Regions from separate parts of the Streptomyces sp. NPDC053493 genome, predicted to be linked through region 1. Evidence: predicted binding sites of a transcription regulator. Region 1 holds the regulator's gene; the other holds the start of a gene.

Evidence for each region. The regulator HrcA, encoded in region 1, represses chaperone genes, less so after heat shock. The targets are predictions, from matches to a motif close to TTNGCACTCNGNNNNNCNGAGTGCNAA.
Region 2: the regulator HrcA is predicted to act here: its motif matches at 4,165-4,191, upstream of groL (chaperonin GroEL).

What each region holds. Positions count from the first base shown of each region.
Region 1 is NZ_JBITXS010000010.1:301,334-308,927, reverse strand. It holds gene ACIGO8_RS26905 (nitronate monooxygenase) at 1-697, opposite strand, end outside; gene dnaJ (molecular chaperone DnaJ) at 898-2,037, opposite strand; gene hrcA (heat-inducible transcriptional repressor HrcA) at 2,038-3,057, opposite strand; gene ACIGO8_RS26890 (MBL fold metallo-hydrolase) at 3,226-3,948, shown strand; gene ACIGO8_RS26885 (DUF3097 domain-containing protein) at 3,959-4,762, shown strand; gene hemW (radical SAM family heme chaperone HemW) at 4,944-6,176, opposite strand; gene ACIGO8_RS26875 (AMP-dependent synthetase/ligase) at 6,253-7,594, opposite strand, start outside.
Region 2 is NZ_JBITXS010000005.1:355,368-362,961, forward strand. It holds gene ACIGO8_RS17885 (hypothetical protein) at 1-530, shown strand, start outside; gene ACIGO8_RS17890 (carboxypeptidase-like regulatory domain-containing protein) at 520-2,190, shown strand; gene groL (chaperonin GroEL) at 2,378-4,000, opposite strand; gene ACIGO8_RS17900 (cold-shock protein) at 4,334-4,537, opposite strand; gene ACIGO8_RS17905 (MoaD/ThiS family protein) at 4,984-5,262, opposite strand; gene thrC (threonine synthase) at 5,280-6,590, opposite strand; SAM riboswitch class I at 6,584-6,725, opposite strand; gene ACIGO8_RS17915 (glucosyl-3-phosphoglycerate synthase) at 6,847-7,594, shown strand, end outside.

The DNA.
Region 1 (7,594 bases):
CCAACACGGCGGCGATCTGCCGGCCGCGCATGATCCCGCCGGTCGCGACGATCGGCAGCCGGACGCTCTCGCGGACCTCGGTGAGCAGCGGGAGCAGCCCGGCGCCGCTGCCGGCGGACGGCCCGTCGGCCGGGTCGTCCCGGTAGGTGCCCTGGTGCCCGCCGGCCTCGATGCCCTGCACGCAGACCGCGCCGGCGCCGGCCCGTTCGGCGGTGCGGGCCTCGTCGACGGAGGTGACGGTGACGATCGTGAAGCTGCCCGCCCGGTGGAAGGCGTCGAGCGCGTCGCGGTCGGGGCAGCCGAAGGTGAAGGAGACGACCGGCACGGGGTCGTCGAGGAGGATCGCCAGCTTGGCGTCGTACGCGTCGTCCCGGCCGCCCTGCTCCGGGTCGCCGAGCGCGGTCTCGTACCAGCCGGCCTCGCCGGCCAGCTGGTGCCGGTAGACCTCGAGGGCGCCGGGGTCGGCGGGCTGGCCGCTCGGCGGCATGAAGAGGTTGACCCCGAAGGGCCGGCCGGTGAGCGCGCGGACCTGCTTGATCTCCTGGTAGAGCCCGCCGGCCGTCTTGTATCCGCCGGCCAGGAAGCCGAGCGCGCCCGCCTCGCACACGGCACCGACGAGCTCGGGGCAGGAGGCCCCGCCGGCCATGGGGGCCTGCACGATCGGATGGCGGGAGAGATCGCTCAGCGGGGTGGACATGCAGGCATCGTGCCATGACGGCGCGACGGCGCCGAATCGACGGCCGGAGCACGCGCGAGGGGCGGCCCGCACCTGGTGCGGGCCGCCCCTCGCGCCGTTTCACGCCCGGCCTGGACGCCGTACGGAACCGGCCTGGGCGCCGTTACGCGCTTGGCCTGGACGCCGTACGGAACCGGCGCCGGCGCCGTACGGAAGCGGCCTCAGCGGCCGTTGAACGCGTCCTTGAGCCGGGAGAAGAGGCCCTGCTGGCCCGGCTGGAACTGCCCCGTGGGCCGCTCCTCGCCGCGCAGCTTGGCGAGCTCGCGCAGCAGCCGCTCCTGCTCCGGGTCGAGCTTCGTCGGGGTCTGGACCTCGACGTGGACGATCAGGTCGCCGCGCCCGTTGCCGCGCAGGTGCGTGACGCCCCGGCCGTGCAGCGGGATCGACTGGCCGGACTGGGTGCCCGGGCGGATGTCGACGTCCTCGAGGCCGTCCAGCGTCTGCAGCTGCACCTTCGTGCCGAGCGCGGCCGCCGTCATCGGGATGGTCACCGTGCAGTGCAGGTCGTCGCCGCGGCGCTGGAAGACCTCGTGCGGGACCTCGTGGATCTCCACGTACAGGTCGCCGGCCGGGCCGCCGCCGGGGCCGACCTCGCCCTCGCCGGCCAGCTGGATGCGCGTGCCGTTGTCGACACCGGCCGGGATCTTGACCGTGAGCGTCCGGCGCGACCGCACCCGGCCGTCGCCCGCGCACTCGGGGCACGGGGTCGGGACCACGGTGCCGAAGCCCTGGCACTGCGGGCAGGGGCGGGAGGTCATGACCTGGCCCAGGAAGGACCGCGTGACCTGGGAGACCTCGCCGCGGCCGCGGCACATGTCACAGGTCTGCGCGGAGGTGCCGGGCGCGGCGCCCTCGCCGGAGCAGGTGGTGCAGACGACGGCCGTGTCGACCTGGATGTCCTTGGTGGTGCCGAAGGCGGCCTCGTCGAGGGTCACCTCCAGGCGGATCATCGCGTCCTGGCCGCGCCGGGTGCGCGAGCGCGGGCCGCGCTGGGACGCCGTACCGAAGAAGGCGTCCATGATGTCCGAGAAGTTCCCGAAGCCGCCCGCGCCGAAGCCGCCCGCGCCACCGCCGCCGCCGGAGGCGGACAGCGGGTCGCCGCCAAGGTCGTAGACCTGCTTCTTCTGCGGGTCCGACAGCACCTCGTAAGCGGCGTTGATCTCCTTGAACCGCTCCTGGGTCTTCGGATCCGGGTTCACGTCCGGGTGAAGCTCGCGGGCGAGTCGGCGGAAGGCCTTCTTGATCTCGTCCTGCGACGCGTCGCGGCGTACGCCGAGTACGGCGTAGTAGTCCGTGGCCACTTACGACTCCGCCAGGATCTGTCCGACGTAACGTGCCACTGCGCGTACCGCTCCCATCGTTCCGGGGTAGTCCATGCGGGTCGGTCCGACCACGCCGAGTTTGGCGACTGCTTCGCCGCCGGAACCGTAGCCGACCGAGACGACGGACGTGGACGTCAGGCCCTCGTGGGCGTTCTCGTGCCCGATCCGTACGGTCATGCCCGATTCCTTGGCCTCGCCGAGCAGCTTGAGGAGCACGACCTGCTCCTCAAGGGCTTCCAGGACGGGCCTGATCGTCAGGGGGAAGTCGTGTCCGAAGCGGGTCAGATTGGCGGTGCCGCCGATCATCAGCCGCTCCTCGTGCTCCTCCACGAGCGTCTCGAGAAGGGTCGCGAGCACCGTCGAGACCGTGCCGCGGTCCTCGGTCTCCTCGAAGGACTCCGGCAGGTCCTGCACCAGCTGCGGCACGTCGGCGAACCGGCGGCCGACGACCCGGCTGTTGAGCCGGGCCCGCAGATCGGCGAGGGAGGTCTCGCCGAACGGCGCCGGGCAGTCGATCACCCGCTGCTCGACCCGGCCGGTGTCGGTGATCAGCACCAGCATCAGCCGGGCGGGCGCCAGCGACAGCAGTTCCACGTGCCGGACCGTCGAGCGGGTCAGCGACGGGTACTGCACGACGGCGACCTGCCGGGTGAGCTGCGCGAGCAGCCGCACGGTGCGGCCGACGACGTCGTCGAGGTCGACGGCTCCGTCGAGGAAGTTGTGGATGGCGCGCCGCTCGGGGGTCGACAGCGGCTTGACGCCGGCCAGCCGGTCGACGAAGAGGCGGTAGCCCTTGTCGGTGGGGATGCGTCCGGCGCTGGTGTGAGGCTGGGCGATGTAGCCCTCCTCCTCCAGGACCGCCATGTCGTTGCGCACGGTGGCGGGCGAGACGCCGAGCTTGTGGCGCTCGGTCAGCGCCTTGGAGCCGACCGGCTCCTCCGTCCCGACATAGTCCTGGACGATGGCGCGGAGCACCTCGAGTCTGCGTTCGCTGAGCATCGCACGCACCTCCAGCTGTCGATCCGGTTCCGGTTGCTCCACTTTTGGCACTCGCCCTGCCCGAGTGCCAGGAAACCCCCGGCCAGTGTAAGGCGGCGGACATCGCTCCTGGCAAGGAGGCGACGTCGACGGCGCCGGAGCGGATAGCGTCGCGGCATGGACATGGACATCCACGTGGACTGGGAAGCGTACGGCTGGGAGCGGCTCGGCGAGGGCGTGGGACGCCGCAGACTGCGGGGCTGGGACGCCACGGCGGGCCTGGTGATCGGGCGGGACGCGGTGCTCCTCTACGACACGGGCGCCACGCTCGCGCAGGGCGCCGAGCTCCACGCGGATGTGGCGGCTCTCACGGGCGGCCGCAGGGTGACGCACATCGCACTCAGCCACCCGCACTTCGACCATGTCCTCGGCACGGCGGTCTTCGCCGGCGCGGAGGTCTTCGGCGCGGTCGGCGTGGACGCGCTGATGCGGCGCGAGGCCGACGAGCTGCGCCTGGACGCGGTGCGGCAGGGCGTTGACGAGGCGGCCGCGACGGAGGCGGCCGAGGTGCTGGTCGCGCCGCGGCACACCGTGACCGGCGAATGGACCCTGGACCTCGGCGGCCGGCAGGTGCTGCTTGCGAACGTCGGACCCGGCCACACCGGCCACGACCTGGCGCTGTTCGTGCCCGGCGCGCCCGAGGTGGTGTTCTGCGGCGACCTGGTGGAGGAGTCGGGCGAGCCGCAGGCCGGCCCGGACGCCATCCCGGGCCGCTGGCCGGCCGCCCTGGACCGGCTCCTCGCCCTCGGCGGCGAGGACGCGGCGTACGTGCCGGGCCACGGGGCGGTGGTCGACGCCGCCTTCGTACGACGCCAGCGCGATGAACTGGCACGGCGCTTCTCCGTGGCATAACGTCCCCCGAATGCGCAGCTACGACCCGGACCTGACACCGTCTTGGAAACGCCCGGCGCCCGTCCCGGAGGTCCCGGCGGACCGCGACCTCGTCGTCGAGGAGGTCGCGACGGGCTTCTGCGGAGCGGTGATCCGCTGCGAGGCGGGCACCGTGACCCTGGAGGACCGCTTCGGCAAACACCGGGTCTTCCCGATGGAGCCGCGCGGCTTCCTCCTGGAGGGCCGGGTCGTCACCCTGGTCCGCCCGGCCTCGGGCGCACCCGCCCGCCCCACGCGCACGGCCTCCGGCTCGGTCGCGGTCCCGGGCGCCCGGGCGCGGGTCGCCCGGGCCGGCCGGATCTACGTCGAGGGCCGGCACGACGCGGAGCTGGTGGAACGGGTCTGGGGCGACGACCTGCGGATCGAGGGCGTGGTCGTGGAGTATCTGGAGGGCGTCGACGACCTGCCGGCCGTCGTCGCCGACTTCCGCCCTGGGCCGGACGCCCGGCTGGGCGTCCTGGTCGACCACCTCGTGGAGGGCTCCAAGGAGTCCCGCATCGCCGCCCAGATCTCCTCCCCGGACGTCCTGGTCGTCGGCCACCCGTACATCGACGTCTGGGAGGCCGTGAAGCCCTCCTCCCTCGGCATCCCGGCCTGGCCCACCGTGCCGCGCGGCCAGGACTGGAAGACCGGCGTCTGCCACGCCCTCGGCTGGCCGCCGAACACCGGCGCCGCCTGGCAGCACATCCTCTCCCGGGTCCACTCCTACAAGGACCTGGAGCCGGCGCTCCTGGGCCGCGTCGAGGAGCTGATCGACTTCGTGACGGCCCCTTAGGGGGTGGGCCGCGGCGGGCGCGACGGACGACGCCGTCCCGTCGCGGGCGGTCGTCCCGCGGGGCGGGACGGGCGGGTGCACGGGACGCCGCCCGGGCGGGCGCCTCCTCCTCCCGCTCCCGCCCCGCACCACGCCGGACGGCGGCGAGGGGCCGGACAGGGCTCTGATCGCCCGACAGGCCCTAGTCGACCAGGTCCCGCACCACCGCGTCCGCGAGCAGGCGTCCGCGCAGCGTCAGCACGGCCCGCCCCTCGGCGTACGGCTCGGCCGCGAGGAGTCCGTCCTCCAGCGCCTTCCGCGCGGCGGCCAGACCCGCCGGCTTCAGCAGGCCGAGCTCCACGCCCTCCCGCAGTCGCAGCTCAAGGAGCACCCGCTCCACCCGGCGGTCCTCCTCCGACAGCACCTCGCGTCCGGCGCCCGGCGACACGCCCGAGCCCAGCGCCGCCGCGTAGGCGCCCGGGTGCTTCACGTTCCACCAGCGCACGCCGCCGACGTGGCTGTGCGCGCCCGGCCCGGCGCCCCACCAGTCGGCGCCGCGCCAGTACAGCTCGTTGTGGAGGCAGCGGCCGGCGTCCGAGGTGGCCCAGTTGGACACCTCGTACCACGCGAATCCCGCGCCGGACAGCACCTCCTCCGCCATCAGGTACCGGTCGGCGTGCACGTCGTCGTCGGTCATCGGTATCTCGCCGCGCCGGATGCGCCGGGCCAGCTGGGTGCCCTCCTCCACGATGAGCGCGTACGCGCTGACGTGGTCAGGTCCGGCGCCGATCGCCGCGTCGAGGGAGGCCCGCCAGTCGTCGTCGGACTCGCCGGGCGTGCCGTAGATGAGGTCGAGGTTGACGTGGTCGAAGCCGGCCGCCCGCGCCTCCGCGACGCAGCGCTCGGGCCGTCCCGGGGTGTGGCTGCGGTCGAGGATCTTCAGGACGTGCTGCCGGGCGCTCTGCATGCCGAAGGAGATCCGGTTGAAGCCGCCGGCCCTCAGCTCCTCCAGATACGCCGGGTCGACGGACTCCGGATTCGCCTCGGTGGTCACCTCGGCGTCCTCGGCGAGCCCGAACTCCTCGCGGATCGTGCCGAGCATGGCCACGAGGTCGCCCGCGTCGAGCAGCGTGGGCGTGCCGCCACCGACGAAGACGGTCCGGACCGGGCGCGGGTCGTCGCCGAGGACCTTGCGGGCGAGGCGTATCTCCTCCGCGACCTGCCCCGCGTAGTTCTCCCGGGAGGCGAGCACGCCGCCGGCACCGCGCAGCTCGCTCGCGGTGTAGGTGTTGAAGTCGCAGTAGCCGCACCGGGTGGCGCAGTACGGCACGTGCAGATAGAACCCGAGCGGCCGCTCCCCAGCGCCCGTCAGGGCGTGGGCGGGCAGCGCCCCGTCCTCGGGCATGGGCTCACCATCGGGCAGTACGGAAGGCATGAAGCCATTGTCCCGTACTGCCCGACATCTCCGGCGAGCCTGTGGACAACTCCCCGGCGTTCAGAGAAAGCCCAGGTCAGGCCTCCCGCGCTCCCGCGTACATCTCGTCGATCAGGTGCTGGTACGTCCGCTCCACGACCGGCCGCTTCATCTTCAGGCTGGGCGTGAGCTCGCCGTGCTCGACGTCGAGGTCGCGCGGCAGCAGCCGGAACTTCTTGATCGTCTGCCAGCGCTGCAGGCCCTCGTTGAGCCGGCCGACGTAGCCCTCGATCAGCTGCTCGGTCTGCGGGGAGGCGACGACCTCGGCGTAGGTCTTGCCGTCGAGGCCGTGCTCGGCGGCCCAGCCGAGGATGGCGGGCTCGTCGAGGGCGATGAGCGCGCTGCAGTAGTTCCGGTCGGCGCCGAGCACCACGATGTTGGAGACGAAGGGGCAGACGGCCTTGAACTGGCCCTCGATCTCCGTCGGGGCGATGTACTTGCCGCCGGAGGTCTTGAACAGGTCCTTCTTGCGGTCGGTGATCCGCAGGTAGCCGTCGGCGGACAGCTCGCCGATGTCGCCGGTGTGGAACCAGCCGTCGGCCTCCAGGACCTCGGCGGTCTTCTCCGGCAGGCCGTGGTAGCCCTCCATGATGCCGGGGCTGCGCAGCAGGATCTCGCCGTCGTCGGCGATGCGGACCTCGGTGCCGGGCAGCGGCTTGCCGACGGTGCCGGTGCGGTAGGCCTCGCCGGGGTTGACGAAGGAGGCGGCGGAGGACTCGGTGAGGCCGTAGCCCTCCAGGATGTGGATGCCCGCGCCGGAGAAGAAGTAGCCGATCTCGGGAGCCAGGGCGACGGAGCCGGAGACGGCGGCGCGCAGCCGGCCGCCGAAGGCCTCGCGGAGCTTCTTGTAGACGAGCGCGTCGGCGACCTTGTGCTTGGCGGCGAGGCCGAAGGGCGCGGAGGCGGTGCCGGTGCGGCGGAAGTTGTCCTGGGTGACCTTGGCGTACTCGCGGGCGACGCCGGCCGCCCACTGGAAGATCTTGTACTTGGCGGCGCCGCCCTCGCGGGCCTTGGCGGCGACGCCGTTGTAGACCTTCTCGAAGATGCGCGGGACGGCGGCCATGTAGGTGGGCTGCACGACCGGCAGATTGACGATGATCTTGTCGATGCGGCCGTCGACGGCGGTGACGTGGCCGACCTCGATCTGGCCGGAGGTGAGGACCTTGCCGAAGACGTGGGCGAGCGGCAGCCACAGGTACTGGACGTCGTCCTGGGTGACGAGGCCGGTGGCGGCGATGGCCTTGGCCATGTACGACCAGTTGTCGTGCGGGAGCCGGACGCCCTTGGGGCGGCCGGTGGTGCCCGAGGTGTAGATGAGCGTGGCCAGCTGGTCGGCGGTGATCGCCGCGACCCGCTCCTTGACGGCCTCCGGGTGCTTC
Region 2 (7,594 bases), on a different contig from region 1:
ACCGCTCCTGCGTCGACAAGCCCGACTGGGTCGCCCTCCAGGTGTCCCTGGACGGCGGACGCAGCTGGGGCCAGATGAAGTCGATGCCGGTCAGCATGGACTGCTACTACGACTTCCGGGTCTGGGGCTACGACAACGCCCTCTACCGGATCTACCACCCGGAGACGGACCGTTACGTCACCAAGACGAGCACGCCCGTCCGCCTCTCCCGCATTCCCACCCGGATCGTCAACGTCACCATCAGCCCCTCGCGTCCGCGCACCGGCGGCAGCATGACCGTCAAGGGCCTGGTGCAGCAGAAGGTCAACGGTGTCTGGAAGGCCATGCCGGGCGCGCGCCTGACGCTCTACTACAAGCCCAAGGGCGACCCGAGCTGGTACTGGGCCAAGAAGGACATCCCGACCAACTCCACCGGCAACTTCAGCTTCAGCACCACGAACTACGGTGACGGAACCTGGGCCCTGGGGTGGCAGGAGAAGTCCGGTTACTTCTACAGCGAGTCGAGGACGATCTATGTCGATGCGCTCTGACCTCCGACGGCTCTCCGCCGTCTCCCTCGTCACGGCGCTCACCCTGGGCGCGGCGGTCGGCCCGGCCTTCGCCGAGGACGCTCCCGCCCCGAGCCCCCTGGGCATCGGCCGTGCGCTCACCATCGACGCCCAGCGCGGCACCTTCCGGGTGACCGCCTGGACGGACGCGCCGCAGGCGACCGTCACCTCCGTCTCCGCCAAGGTCCGGCAGGGCGACACCGTCCTCGCCGAGATCCCGGCGCTGACGGAGAACGCCTCGAGCCGGGGCACCTTCGCCCTGCCCGAGGAGGCGACGCTCAAGCTCACCGAGGACGGCGGCACCATCCCGTCGCTCGGCAAGTACGCGATCGACGTGACCGCCACCGACTCGCTCGGCAACACGGTCACCCGCACCGACGCGGGCACGCTCGACTTCACGCTGAAGCCGCGCCTGAACGAGTTCGCCATCGGCGACCCGAGCTGGACCGACCGGAACCTGCACCCGAAGGGCGCGCTGGTCGGCGTCCAGCCCGGTTCGGGCGACGAGGTGCCGCTGTCCGGCCGTACCGTGTCGTACGAGCGCACCGGCGAGGACACGCCGTTCGGCTCCGCCGTGACCGGCGAGACCGGCGCCTTCACCGGCGAGCCGGTACCGGTGGCGACCCGGTACACGTCCGCCGAGGCCACGTTCACCGAGAACAGCACCGAGGTGCACGGCACCGCGACGTACTACGCGTACACCAGCGGGTCCGAGAAGTGGTCCACGGTCACCGCCACCGCCGACAAGGCCCGCGCGGAGCACGGCGAGACCGTCACGATCAGCGGCCGGGTCACCGACCCGTCCGCGAACGGCGCGCCGCTGGCCGACGTCCCGCTGTCGGCCCGCCTGGGCGGCGGTCTCTCGAAGACCGTGCGCACCGACGCCGAGGGCCGCTTCAGCGTGCAGCTCGTCGCCGCGCCCGGCCGGGACTCCTATGGCACCTGGTCCGGCTGGCACGTCCAGTCGACGGACCCGTTCGTCACCTTCTACACGAGCGGTCCGCTGGCGCTGCCCGCCGACTCCCGCACCTCGGTGATCGGCTACAAGCTCGGCACCGACGCGCGGCTGACCGTGTACGGCGACCTCCGCTCGCCGTACGAGAGCTGGACGTCCACGTCCTCCTCGCAGACGGTGGTCCTGGAGCAGTCCCCGGACGGGCAGACCGGCTGGAAGCAGGCCGGCTCGACGAGCTTCTACAACGGCAACGACGGCCGGACCGCCTTCACCCTGGGCGTCTGGAACAAGGGCGGCTGGTTCCGGCTCCGTCACGTGGCGAACGACTACTTCGGTCAGTCCGTCAGCAAGCCGTTCTACGTCGTCCGCACCGACACCCGCGTCCAGTCCCTCAAGGCCTCCCCGGACCCGGTCGCCAAGGGCGCGGCGGTCACGGTGACGGCCTCGCTCCAGCACTACGGCAGCGGTGCGTGGCGCGGTCTCGCCTACCAGCCGGTGAGCGTGTGGTTCAAGCCGTGGGGCGCGAACGGCACCTGGAAGCAGGTGGCGACCGGCCGGTCCTCCGGGACCGGCGCGGTCTCGGTGAAGACCACGGCGACGGCCGACGGCTGGTACCAGGTCCGTTACTACGGTGACAGCACCCACTTCCAGACCTTCAGCGGCCAGGACTGGGTCGACGTGCGCTGACGCGCGTCCTCTCCGTACAGCGACCAAGGGCGGCACTCCCGGACGGGAGTGCCGCCCTTCGGCGTCCGGCCGAAGCCACGGCGCCGGTGGGGCCGGCCGGCGCCGGTGGAAACGCCCGAGGGCGGCACCCCCGGCTGGGAGTGCCGCCCTCGGTCGCGTTCAGCGATGAACAACCGATCCGTCGGGATCAGAAGTCCATGTCACCGCCCGGCATGCCGCCGCCGGCCGGCGCGGCGGCCTTCTCCGGCTTGTCGGCGATGACGGCCTCGGTGGTGAGGAACAGGGCCGCGATGGAGGCCGCGTTCTGCAGCGCGGAGCGCGTCACCTTGGCCGGGTCGATGATGCCCTCGGCGATCATGTCGACGTACTCGCCGGTCGCGGCGTTCAGGCCGTGGCCGACGGGGAGGTTGCGCACCTTCTCCACGACGACGCCGCCCTCGAGACCACCGTTGACGGCGATCTGCTTCAGCGGGGCCTCCAGGGCCAGCTTGACGGCGTTGGCACCGGTGGCCTCGTCGCCGTCGAGCTCGAGCTTCTCGAAGACCGCGGAGGCCTGGAGCAGGGCGACGCCACCGCCGGCGACGATGCCCTCCTCGACGGCCGCCTTCGCGTTGCGCACGGCGTCCTCGATGCGGTGCTTGCGCTCCTTGAGCTCGACCTCGGTCGCGGCACCGGCCTTGATGACGGCGACGCCACCGGCGAGCTTCGCCAGGCGCTCCTGGAGCTTCTCGCGGTCGTAGTCCGAGTCGCTGTTCTCGATCTCGGCGCGGATCTGGTTCACGCGGCCCGCGACCTGCTCGCTGTCACCGGCACCGTCGACGATGGTGGTCTCGTCCTTGGTGATGACGACCTTGCGGGCGCGGCCGAGGAGGTCCAGGCCGGCGTTCTCGAGCTTGAGGCCGACCTCCTCGGAGATGACCGTGCCACCGGTGAGGATGGCGATGTCGTTCAGCATGGCCTTGCGGCGGTCGCCGAAGCCCGGGGCCTTGACGGCGACGGACTTGAAGGTGCCGCGGATCTTGTTGACGACCAGGGTCGACAGGGCCTCGCCCTCGACGTCCTCGGCGATGATCAGCAGCGGCTTGCCGGACTGCATGACCTTCTCGAGGAGCGGGAGCAGGTCCTTCACCGAGGAGACCTTGGAGTTGACGATGAGGATGTACGGGTCCTCGAGCGCGGCCTCCATGCGCTCCATGTCGGTCGCGAAGTACGCCGAGATGTAGCCCTTGTCGAAGCGCATGCCCTCGGTGAGCTCGAGCTCCAGACCGAAGGTCTGGGACTCCTCGACCGTGATGACGCCTTCCTTGCCGACCTTGTCCATGGCCTCGGCGATGAGCTCGCCGATCTGGGTGTCGGCGGCGGAGATGGAGGCGGTGGAGGCGATCTGCTCCTTGGTCTCGACCTCCTTGGCCTGGTCGAGCAGCGCACCGGAGACGGCCTCGACGGCCTTCTCGATGCCGCGCTTGAGGGCCATCGGGTTGGCGCCGGCGGCGACGTTGCGCAGGCCCTCGCGGACCAGCGCCTGGGCGAGAACGGTGGCGGTGGTCGTACCGTCGCCGGCGACGTCGTCCGTCTTCTTGGCGACTTCCTTGACCAGCTCGGCGCCGATCTTCTCGTACGGGTCCTCGAGCTCGATCTCCTTGGCGATGGAGACACCATCGTTGGTGATCGTGGGGGCGCCCCACTTCTTCTCGAGGACGACGTTGCGACCCTTCGGGCCGAGGGTGACCTTGACGGCGTCAGCGAGCTGGTTCATGCCGCGCTCGAGACCGCGCCGGGCCTCCTCGTCGAACGCGATGATCTTGGCCATGTGAAGTGGTCCTCCCGGACATGGGGTGGATAACGCTCCTGGACCGCGCCGACGCCCGCGACGGACGGCCCGCCCTCCGTGTGGTTCCTTGCCCCACGCGGCCGGCGACCTCGTCTGCCCGATCCTCGTAAGCACTCTCACCTTCAGAGTGCTAACGCCAATGATTAGCACTCGCCCTAGGAGAGTGCAAGCGACTCCCGCAGATCGAGCACCCCTGACGCATCTCCCCACCCCGCCCCCGCGACCTCCGCGCGGGAACGCGCGAGGGGCCCGCATCCCGGTCAGGATGCGGGCCCCTTGACGGAAGTGCGTCGGTGGCCGATCGCGCCGCGCTCAGACGGCGAGCTTGACCATGTCCGCCTGCGGACCCTTCTGGCCCTGCGAGATCTCGAACTCGACCCGCTGACCCTCTTCGAGGGTGCGGTAGCCGTCCATCTGGATCGCGCTGTAGTGGACGAAAACATCCGCACCACCGTCGACCGCGATGAAGCCGTAGCCCTTCTCCGCGTTGAACCACTTGACGGTGCCCTGAGCCATGCCTAACTCCCCTATTACTGGCCCTTGCGCGGGACCGCACTTCGCGGACCCGGGTCAGACCCTGCGCCGGAACGCGTCGACCGCGGCTGAATGTATCTGCCCAACTGCCCTCTGCAACAGGTCAATCGGACGAGAATTCTGGGCACGCCGGAAAGGGGAATTAGGGAGAATCCCCGGAATTCCGGGGCAAGTCGGGCCCGGCAAAGCGCGCAGAAGGTACACAAGGCACGGGCACTTTGGCTGCATCTTGTCGTGCGCGGACGCGTTTTCATATGCGCCTGGCATGAGCAGCTGAGGGGACTTCCCCAACTCTACCGCGCTCAACCATGCAGAATTGCCCCCTCCGCTTTCTCCGGCGGAAGGGGCAATTCAGGATGCGGTGCGTACCACCGGTACGCGCGGCGCACTCGATACGCGTGGTGCGCGCGGCGCGCCGCCGGTACGGCTCAGCAGCCGCCGGCCACGGCGGGAATGATCGAGACGCCCGCACCGTCCGGCGTCGCCGTCTCCAGGCCCTGCTCGAAGCGGACGTCGTCGTCGTTCACGTACACGTTGACGAAGCGGCGCAGCTTGCCCTGGTCGTCCAGGACGCGGGCGGCGATGCCGGCGTGGTTCTTCTCCAGGTCGGCGATGACCTCGGCGAGGGTCGCGCCCTCGGCGGCGACCTCGGCCTGGCCGCCCGTGTAGGTGCGGAGGATGGTGGGGATGCGGACGTTCACGGCCATGTCTGTCTACGTACCTTTCAGTGGGCCAGGCCGGCGTCGCGGAACGCGTCGAGGCTGGGGCGGATGGTGGCGGTCGCCTGCGAGCTGTCGGCCACGGCGTCCAGGGTCTTGAGGCCGTCGCCGGTGTTGAGGACCACCGTCGTCAGCGTCGGGTCGAGCAGACCGTTCTCGACCAGCTTGCGCGTGACGCCGACGGTCACGCCGCCGGCGGTCTCGGCGAAGATGCCCTCGGTCTGCGCGAGCAGCTTGATCGCGTCGACGACCTGGTCGTCGTTGACGTCCTCCACGGCGCCGCCGGTGCGGCGGGCGATGTCGAGCACGTACGGGCCGTCGGCCGGGTTGCCGATCGCCAGCGACTTGGCGATGGTGTTCGGCTTCTGCGGGCGCACCACGTCGTGGCCGGCCTTGAAGGCGGCGGAGACCGGGGAGCAGCCCTCGGCCTGGGCGCCGAAGATCTTGTACGGCTTGTCCTCGACCAGGCCCAGCTTGATGAGCTCCTGCAGACCCTTGTCGATCTTGGTGAGCTGGGAGCCGGAGGCGATCGGGATGACCAGCTGGTCGGGGATGACCCAGCCGAGCTGCTCGCAGATCTCGTACGCGAGCGTCTTCGAGCCCTCGCCGTAGTACGGGCGGAGGTTGACGTTCACGAAGCCCCAGCCCTCGCCGAGCGGGTCGCCGATGAGCTCCGAGCAGAAGCGGTTGACGTCGTCGTAGTTGCCCTCGATGGCGACGAGGTCACCGCCGTAGACACCGGCCATGACGACCTTGCCCTGCTCCAGGTCGTGCGGGATGAACACGCAGGAGCGGAAGCCGGCCCGGGCGGCGGCGGCGCCGACGGCGCCGGCCAGGTTGCCGGTGGAGGAGCAGGACAGCGTGGTGAAACCGAAGGCGCGGGCGGCCTCGAGGGCCTGGGCGACGACCCGGTCCTTGAAGGAGTGGGTCGGGTTGCCGGAGTCGTCCTTGACGTACAGCTTGCCGGGCTCGACGCCGATCTCGCGGGCGAGGTTGTCGGCCTGGACGAGCTTGGTCCAGCCGGGGTTCAGGTTGGGCTTCTCGGCGACGTCGGCGGGGACGGGCAGCAGCGGGGCGTAGCGCCAGATGTTGGCGGGCCCGGCCTCGATGCGCTTGCGCAGCGCCTCGGGGTCGCCGGTGGGCAGGTCGTAGGCGACTTCGAGCGGGCCGAAACAGAGCTCACAGGCGAAGATCGGGCCGAGCGGGAAGTGCTCGCCGCATTCGCGGCAGGAGAGCCCGGACGCGGGACCGAGGTCGACGGTGGTTCCGGGTGCGACAGTCTGTACAGCCATGGAGGCGAGGCCCTTTCTCCTCATCTTCCTCATGACGCATTTCGCCATGAGACGGATTTGGCACCTTCCCTAGCCGGGGACCTCGCTGGAGGACGAGAACCGACTGGAGGGTTGCCGGGGCTTCAACGGGCCGTTTCCCTCTGCCCCTCTGGATGAGCGGTATTCGATTGTGGATCGCGGTCGGCACCCCGACATGCATCGGGCTTCCGCGTTGTTCAAGACTGTAACCGAAGCCTTCGAAGGTGGAGACGGTCGTCCGATCCGCGAGATGGAGATCACGTTGCTGGAAGAAGTGGAGCGCTGGCTGGGCCGGCGGTCCTGGTCGGTGGCCGACCGTCCGCTGGAGCGGATCCTGGCCGCCAAGCGGGGTACGACGGTCAGTGTCGTGCTGCCCGCCCTGAACGAGGAGGCGACGGTCGGCGCGATCGTCGACGTGATCCGCCGCGAGCTGATGACGGACGCGGTGCCGCTGGTCGACGAGCTGGTGGTGGTGGACTCCGGTTCCACGGACCGGACGGCCGAGGTCGCGGCGGCCGCCGGGGCGCGGGTGGTGGCGCGGGACGCGATCCTGCCCCGCATACCCGCGGTGCCGGGCAAGGGCGAGGTGCTGTGGCGGTCACTGATGGTGACCGGCGGGGACGTGGTGTGCTTCGTGGACGCGGACCTGAGGGACTTCTCGGCGGACTTCGTGTCGGGGATCGTGGGCCCGCTGCTCACCGATCCCGGCGTGGACCTGGTGAAGGCGATGTACGACCGCCCGCTCGGCGACGCTCCCGGTCAGGGCGGCCGGGTGACGGAGCTGGTGGCCCGCCCGCTGCTCAATCTGCACTGGCCGCAGCTGGCCGGTTTCGTGCAGCCGCTGGGCGGCGAGTACGCGGCGCGGCGCTCGCTGCTCGAGCGGCTGCCGTTCCCGGTCGGTTACGGAGTGGAGCTGGGTCTGCTGGTGGACGCGCTGCACACGGTGGGCCTGGACGCGCTCGCACAGGTGGACGTGGGAGTGCGCAAGCACCGCCACCAGGACGGCCAGG